2 regions of the Streptomyces sp. NPDC001914 genome follow, and region 1 is predicted to be linked to the other one. Evidence: riboswitches for the same ligand, from Rfam matches in the RefSeq annotation. Region 1 holds a riboswitch; the other holds the start of a gene.
The links. Region 1 has a riboswitch for glycine ahead of gcvT (glycine cleavage system aminomethyltransferase GcvT). Riboswitches for the same ligand answer to the same signal wherever they lie in the genome.

Region 2: linked by a shared signal. The riboswitch ahead of gcvP (aminomethyl-transferring glycine dehydrogenase) and the one ahead of gcvT (glycine cleavage system aminomethyltransferase GcvT) in region 1 are both predicted to bind glycine.

Annotation. Positions count from the first base shown of each region.
Region 1 covers NZ_JBIASW010000019.1:74,671-78,814, forward strand. Annotated here, with positions in the region: gene glyA (serine hydroxymethyltransferase) at 1-108, opposite strand, end outside; gene gcvH (glycine cleavage system protein GcvH) at 123-500, opposite strand; gene gcvT (glycine cleavage system aminomethyltransferase GcvT) at 671-1,789, opposite strand; glycine riboswitch at 1,935-2,031, opposite strand; gene ACFYYF_RS35855 (AAA family ATPase) at 2,207-2,875, shown strand; gene ACFYYF_RS35860 (enhanced serine sensitivity protein SseB) at 3,053-3,829, shown strand; gene ACFYYF_RS35865 (enhanced serine sensitivity protein SseB C-terminal domain-containing protein) at 4,057-4,144, shown strand, end outside.
Region 2 covers NZ_JBIASW010000003.1:9,613-13,756, forward strand. Annotated here, with positions in the region: gene ACFYYF_RS09275 (DNA polymerase IV) at 1-876, shown strand, start outside; gene ACFYYF_RS09280 (PRC-barrel domain-containing protein) at 801-1,169, opposite strand; glycine riboswitch at 1,284-1,380, shown strand; gene gcvP (aminomethyl-transferring glycine dehydrogenase) at 1,559-4,144, shown strand, end outside.

The DNA.
Region 1 (4,144 bases):
CTCCGAGGCGATCATCTCCAGCGTCGACTGCTGGCGGTGCAGCTCGGCGTCGACGGCGGCGGCCACGTCCGGGTCGAGCTCGTGCAGGGGGGTGTTCATGAGCGACATGCGGGTGACTCTCCTCAGCCGGCGGTGAAGGCGGTGTACTCGTCGGCGGACATCAGGTCCTCGGGCTCGTCCGCGACGCGCACCTTGAACAGCCAGCCGCCCTCGAAGGGGGCGGAGTTGACCAGGGCCGGGTCGTCCACGACGTCCTGGTTGGCCTCGACGACCTCGCCGTTCACCGGGGAGTACAGGTCGCTGACCGACTTGGTCGACTCCAGTTCGCCGCAGGACTCGCCCGCGGTCACCGTGTCACCGACCTCCGGGAGCTGGGCGTAGACGACATCGCCGAGCGCGCTGGCCGCGAACTCGGTGATGCCGACCGTCGCGACGCCGTCCTCGGCGACGGACAGCCACTCGTGCTCCTTGCTGTAACGCAGCTGCTGGGGGTTGCTCATGACCTGAATTCTCCTGTACGCGGTGGAGTGCTGATGGAGGGAGGCGTGGGTGACCGGGCGGATGTGCCCAGGGTCACGTCCGGCGCCTGTCGGTGCCGGCGCCCGGGGGCGTCCGCCGGTGGCGGCGCCCGGAAGGCGCCCGTGTCATGTCCGGCCCTTACGGACCAGTGTCACTTCCGGCGCTTGTAGAACGGCAGCGCCACGACCTCGTACGGTTCGTGGCTGCCCCGGATGTCCACGCCCACACCGGCCGTGCCCGGCGCGGCGTGCGCGGCGTCGACGTACGCCATGGCGATCGGCCTGCCGAGCGTGGGGGAGGGGGCACCGGAGGTGACCTCGCCGATCACCTCGCCGCCGGCGACGACCGAGAACCCGGCGCGCGGCACACGGCGTCCCTCGGCGATCAGGCCGACGAGGACCCGCGGCGGGTTCTGCTCGGCACGGGAGGCGGCCTCCTCGAGCGCCGCGCGCCCCACGAAGTCGCCGTCCTTCTCGAACTTCACGACCCGGCCGAGACCGGCGTCGAAAGGGGTCAGCGAGGTGGTCAGCTCGTGCCCGTACAGCGGCATGCCGGCCTCCAGACGCAGCGTGTCGCGGCAGGACAGACCGCAGGGGACGAGCCCGACCGGGGTGCCCGCGTCGGTGAGCGCCTGCCACACCTTCTCGGCGTCGGCGGGGGCGACGAACAGCTCGAAGCCGTCCTCGCCGGTGTAGCCGGTGCGCGCGATCAGGGCCGGAACGCCGGCCACGGTGCCCGGCAGGCCCGCGTAGTACTTCAGGCCGTCGAGGTCGGCGTCGGTGACCGCCTTGAGGATGCCGGGGGACTCCGGTCCCTGCACGGCGATCAGCGCGTAGGCGTCACGGTCGTCGCGCACCACGGCGTCGAAACCGGCGGCGCGCACGGTCAGGGCGTCCAGCACCACCTGGGCGTTGGAGGCGTTGGCGACGACCATGTACTCGTGGTCGGCCAGGCGGTAGACGATCAGGTCGTCCAGGATGCCGCCGTCCTCCTGGCAGATCATGGTGTAGCGGGCGCGGCCGGTGCCGACGGTGGCGATGTTGCCGACCAGCGCGTGGTTCAGGAGCTCCGCCGCCTGCGGTCCGGTGACGGTGATCTCGCCCATGTGGGAGAGGTCGAAGAGACCGGCCTTCGTGCGGACGGCGACGTGCTCGTCGCGCTCCGAGCCGTAGCGCAGGGGCATGTCCCAGCCCGCGAAGTCGGTCATGGTCGCGCCGAGCGAACGATGCAGGGCATCGAGCGCGGTGTGACGGGGTGCGTTGCTGCTCATCGGTCTGGCTCCCAGGGCATGACGGCGAGGTCGTTCCTCCCCATCTGTCATCGGAACCTGAGAGGTTCATCAAGACCCCACGAAACGGTGGTCCTGACTTGCACCTTGGGTGGAGCCGCCGGGGCGGCCCGCTTTTCAGATGTGCCTCGCCCGCGCGGTAACGGTGCCTGAGAGATTCAAGGGAGGGACTTGCTCCTTCGGCGCCCGGGTACACGTACCCAGGACTCTCCCGCGCGGATTCAAGCGGCCGGTATGCAGTTGGCGCGGCCATCATCGCACGCGCTGTCGGATCACGGCAGCCCGCCATCTGTGACCGCTCTGTGGCAGTCCGCGTACGAAATGGGGAAGCGCCTGCCATTACCTTCTCTTTACACTCGACGGGGATGGGACTCCACATCGAAGGGGAGGACGGTCACGGTGAACAGGACCAGGGCGTACGCGACGACCTCGGGTCTCGCGCTGCCCGAGCAGACCGGCGCACCGGCCCGGGAGGCCCGCGGGCCCCGCCCCGCGGCCGTCGTGCGGGACCTCCGCGAGCGGGTCGGGCACAGTCCGCACGGCCTCCGCTTCGGTGCGCACGACGTGGTCGTGGTCAGCGGACTGCCCGGCAGCGGCAAGTCGACGCTGATGCGGCGGGCCGTGCGGGGCGCGCGGGTCGACTCGCAGGACACCCGGGACCGCTGGGACGGCCGGATGTCCGGGCTGCTGCCCTACGCGCTCTACCGCCCCCTCGTCCGCCTCGCGCACTACGCCGGCCTGCGCCGCGCCCTGCGCGAGGGCGGCGGACTCGTCGTGCACGACTGCGGCACCCAGGCCTGGGTGCGCCGCTGGCTCGCCCGCGAGGCCCGGCGCCGCGGCGGCGCGCTGCACCTGCTGCTGCTCGACGTCACGCCCGACACCGCGCTGGACGGCCAGCGCGAGCGCGGCCGGGGCGTCTCGCGCTACGCCTTCGCCCGCCACCGCGGCGGGGTCGCCCGGCTGCTGCGCTCCGCCGAGCGGGGAGACCTGCCCGAGGGCTGCGGCTCCGCGGTGCTGATCGACCGCGACGCGGCGGACGTACTGCGCAGGATCGACTTCGCCCGCTGACCGGGGAAGTGCCGCGCGCGACCGACTTCGGCCCTTGTCCGCAAGTGCGGCGCGCGGTACCGGCTTCGGCGACTGACCGGGAGCGTGCCGGGCAGGATCGGATTCGGCCACTGACCCGCGGTGGCCGCCCACTAACCTTTCCAGCCGGAACAACGGTTCGAAGCGGACGGTAGACAGATGGACTTTCCGGCACAGGCGCACCCCCATCCGCACGGCGGTTGGCCCGGCAACGAGCTGGAGGAGGTGTTGTCCTCCTCCCTCGGCGTGCCCGCGGGGCCCTCGGCGGCCGCCCGCATCGTCGAGGTGCTCGGCCGCAGCTTCGTGTGGGTGCCGCTGCCCAACGGCGGCGGCCCGCGGAGCGGCGCGCTCGACCTGCCCACGATGGACATCGGCGGTCAGGTCTACGTCCCCGTCTTCAGCTCCGAGGAGCAGTTCCGCCAGGTCGTCGGCAGCCACATGTCGTACACGATCGCGCCCGCCGTGGAGTTCGCCCGCGGACTTCCCCCGCAGGTCGGCATCGCGGTGAACCCGGACGGCGTGGTCGGCGTACCGCTGCCGCCGATCGCCGTCGCGGAGCTGTGCAGAGCCGGGCGGAGCGAGCTGGACGGGGCGGCCAGCGGGGGCCGTGTGCGGCTCTTCGAGCCCGACTGGCAGGACGACCCGATGGACTTCCTCGCCGCGGCCTCGGCGGAGTTCGCCGCGACGGGTGTCGTCCTGAGCGCCCGCCGGTGTCTGGCCAGCATCGAGGGCGACGCGCCTGTCATGTTCATCGGCGTCGAACTCTCGGCGTGGGAGGGCGACGCCCGCGCACTGCCCCTGGACGCCCTGGGCCGCGCGCTCGGCCGGGTTCCGGTGAACATCGCGGTGAACCTCGTTCTTCTCGACGTGGCGCAGGACCCGGTCGGCGACTGGATGCGGGCGAAGGTGCGGCCCTTCTACCAGCACGGTCACTGAACGGCGCGGGCGGCGGAGGTGCCCCGAGAGGCCGCACACCCGCCGCGCGGGGGGCCCGGCCGCCCCGCGCGGCGGTTCCCGGCTCTCGACTGCTTCCCCCGGCGGAGCACGATCGCCGCATAAGCTGGTTTCATGGCCCGGTCGGGGTGTTGACGCATGTCGGTAACCGGTACCTCGGGCGTAAGGGATGAGTTCGTCGTGAATTGTTCGCGAAGGGGCGGTTGAAGGTGAGCGCGTCGGGCACGGCCGCGGCCGGGCAGGTCGAGCACATGCTGCGCCAGGTGACTCCCGGGCGTTACGACGCCTACGAGGCGC
Region 2 (4,144 bases), on a different contig from region 1:
GGGAAGGCGCACGGGCACGCGCTGTTCGCGATGGCGCTGGCCCACGACGAGCGGCCGGTGGTGGCCGAGCGGGAGACCAAGTCGGTGTCGGTCGAGGACACGTACGACGTGGACATCCACGACCGGGTCCGGGTGGAGCTGGAGGTGCAGCGGCTCGCCGACCGGTGCGTGCGGCGGCTGCGCGGGGCCGGGTTGTCGGGGCGGACCATCGTGCTGAAGGTCCGCCGGTACGACTTCTCGACGCTGACCCGGTCCGAGACGCTGCGGGGGCCCACGGACGACCCCGGCGTCGTCCGGGAGGCCGCCGCCCGGCTGCTGGAGGGCGTGGACACGACCGGGGGCGTCCGTCTGCTGGGGGTCGGTGTCTCCGGGCTCGCCGACTACACGCAGGAGGACCTGTTCGCGCAGGCGCAGGCAGCGGCCGTGGGGGAGACGGCGGCCGAGGAACACGCCGCGGAGGAACCCGCCGAGCCGGCCGCCGCGGCCGAAACGGCCGCACCGGCCGAGCGGCGGTGGCCCTCCGGGCACGACGTGACCCATGCCGAGTACGGGCACGGCTGGGTTCAGGGCAGCGGGCTGGGGCGGGTCACGGTGCGGTTCGAGACGCCGTACTCCGGGCCCGGCCGGGTGCGGACCTTCCGGACGGACGATCCGCGGCTCGAACCGGCCGACCCGCTGCCCCTGGTGGAGCGAAGACCCGAGGACCCCGGCGGACTTCCGGCGGGCCCCGGGTCCCCGGGGCCGGACGCGGGAGCGTGGGACCGCGGGTCCGAGGGGCGGGAGCGGGACGGGGCCGGGGGTCAGGCGTCCTCCGAGCCTGCCAGACGGCCGAAGTCGCGGTCCGGCGGCGGAGGGGACGCCACGTCGAGGCCGTAGTGGTGGTAGAGCTGGAGTTCCTGCTCGGGGGAGAGGTGGCGCCCCACGCCGAAGTCGGGGGCGTCCTTGATCAGGGCCCGGTCGAAGGGGATGCGCAGGGTCCCCTCGATGATCTCGCTGGGCTCCAGGGGCACGAAGGCGTCCCTGCTGAACAGCCCGGTGCGTATGGCCGCCCACTCCGGGACGCCGGTCGCGTCGTCGAGGTAGACCTCGTCGATCGTGCCGATCTTGGTGCCGTTGCTGTCGAACGCCTTGCGGCCGATCAGGTTGCGCGGATCGATGTCGGTCTGCACGGTCCCTCCAGTGGTCGCAAACTCATCCGTAAGTACTACAAAAGAGCACATCTGTGAAGGTGGCCACTCGAAGGCTCCGGCCCAGTCCCCGCTGGTAGGCTGGCAAGCGGCTGCTGATCCCGTGCGGGAGAGTCCTCCGGAATTTCACCGGAGGCGCCGAAGGAGCAAATCCTCCCCGGAATCTCTCAGGCTCACGTACCGCACGGACGAGGTCACTCTGGAAAGCAGGGCGGGTGCCGATGGCCTCCGCTCTCACCGACGGTGAAAGCCGGATCGTCCACGGGACCATCCGGTGAAACTCTCAGGTTGAGATGACAGAGGGGGAGGCCGTCGGGGTACCCGTGCCGGGGTGCCCCTCGAAGGTCGCGTCAGACCAGGAGGCCTCCGCCATGACCGCCCCTCGCATTCCGCTCTCCGAGCTCGAACAGGGAATCCCCTTCGAGCAGCGCCACATCGGACCCGACCTCGAAGCACGGGCCAAGATGCTCGCGCAGGTCGGATACGGCTCGCTCGACGAGCTGACGGCCGCCGCGGTGCCGGACGTGATCAAGAACGTCGAGGCCCTGAACCTGCCGGCCGCGCGCACCGAGGCCGAGGTACTGGCCGAGCTCCGCTCCCTCGCGGACCGCAACCAGGTGCTCGGTTCGATGATCGGCCTCGGTTACTACGGTACGTTCACGCCGCCGGTGATCCTGCGCAACGTCATGGAGAACCCGGCCTGGTACACCGCGTACACGCCGTACCAGCCGGAGATCTCGCAGGGCCGTCTCGAGGCGCTGCTGAACTTCCAGACCGTCGTCGCCGAGCTGTCCGGTCTCCCGACCTCCGGCGCCTCCCTCCTGGACGAGGGCACCGCCGCCGCCGAGGCGATGGCGCTGTCCCGCCGCATGGGCAAGAACAAGAAGGGCCTCTTCCTGGTCGACGCGGACGCGCTGCCGCAGACCATCGCCGTCATAGAGACCCGCGCGGAACCGACCGGTGTCGAGATCGTCGTCGCCGACCTCGCCGACGGCATCCCGGCCGACCTCGCCGGGCGCGAGATCAACGGCGTGCTGATCCAGTACCCGGGCGCCTCCGGTGCCGTACGCGACATCAAGCCGGTCATCGAGCAGGCGCACGAGCTGGGCGCGGTCGTCACCGTCGCCGCCGATCTGCTCGCCCTGACCCTGCTGACCTCGCCCGGCGAGCTCGGCGCCGACATCGCGGTCGGTACGACGCAGCGCTTCGGTGTGCCGATGGGCTTCGGCGGTCCGCACGCCGGCTACATGGCGGTCCGCGAGAAGTTCGCGCGCAGCCTTCCCGGCCGACTGGTCGGCGTCTCCGTGGACGCCGACGGGCACAAGGCGTACCGCCTCGCCCTGCAGACGCGTGAGCAGCACATCCGCCGCGAGAAGGCGACCAGCAACATCTGCACCGCTCAGGTGCTCCTCGCCGTGATGGCCGGCATGTACGCCGTCTACCACGGCCCCGAGGGCCTGCGGACCATCGCACGGCGTACCCACCGCTACGCCACGGTCCTGGCCGCCGGACTCACCGCCGGCGGTGCCGAGGTCGTGCACGGCGCCTACTTCGACACGCTCACCGTGCGGGTCCCGGGCCGCGCCGCCGCCGTGGTGGCCGCCGCCCGCGACAACGGCGTGAACCTCCACCCCGTCGACGCCGACCACGTGTCGATCTCGTGCGACGAGACGACCACGCGCGCGCAGCTGGCCGCCGTGTGGACCGCGTTCGGCGTCGAGGGCGACGTCGCGGCGCTGGACGTGAGCACCGAGGACACCCTGCCGGAGGCGCTGCTGCGCACCGACGCGTACCTCACGCACCCCGTGTTCCACGACCACCGCTCCGAGACCGCGATGCTGCGCTACCTGCGCAAGCTCTCCGACCGCGACTACGCGCTCGACCGCGGCATGATCCCGCTGGGCTCCTGCACCATGAAGCTCAACGCGACCACCGAGATGGAGTCGGTCACCTGGCCCGAGTTCGGGCAGATCCACCCCTTCGTGCCCGCCGAGCAGGCCCAGGGCTACCTGACGCTGATCCACGAGCTGGAGGACCAGCTCGCCGAGGTCACCGGCTACGACAAGGTCTCGCTCCAGCCCAACGCCGGTTCGCAGGGCGAGCTGGCCGGTCTGCTGGCCGTCCGCGGCTACCACCGCGCCAACGGTGACGACCAGCGCACCGTCTGCCTCATCCCGTCCTCCGCGCACGGCACCAACGCCGCCAGCGCCGTGATGGCCGGCATGAAGGTCGTCGTCGTGAAGACTGCGGACGACGGCGAGATCGACGTCGCGGACCTGCGCGCCAAGATCGAGCAGTACCGCGACGAGCTGTCGGTGCTGATGATCACGTACCCCTCGACGCACGGTGTGTTCGAGGAGCACGTCGCCGACATCTGCGCCCAGGTGCACGAGGCCGGCGGCCAGGTCTACGTCGACGGCGCCAACCTGAACGCCCTGGTCGGCCTCGCCAAGCCGGGTCACTTCGGCGGCGACGTCTCGCACCTGAACCTGCACAAGACCTTCTGCATCCCGCACGGCGGCGGCGGTCCCGGCGTCGGCCCGGTCGGTGTGCGCGCGCACCTGGCGCCGTACCTGCCGAACCACCCGCTCCAGCCCGAGGCGGGTCCCGAGACCGGTGTCGGCCCGATCTCGGCCGCTCCCTGGGGTTCCGCGGGCATCCTGCCCATCTCCTGGTCGTACGTCCGGCTGATGGGCGGCGAGGGCCTCAAGCGCGCCACGCAGGTGGCCGTGCTCTCCGCCAACTACATCGCCAAGCGCCTGGAGCCGCACTACCCCGTGCTGTACACCGGCCCCGGCGGTCTGGTCGCGCACGAGTGCATCATCGACCTGCGCCCGCTCACCAAGGCGACGGGCGTCAGCGTCGACGACATCGCCAAGCGTCTGATCGACTACGGCTTCCACGCGCCGACGATGTCGTTCCCGGTGGCCGGCACGCTGATGATCGAGCCGACCGAG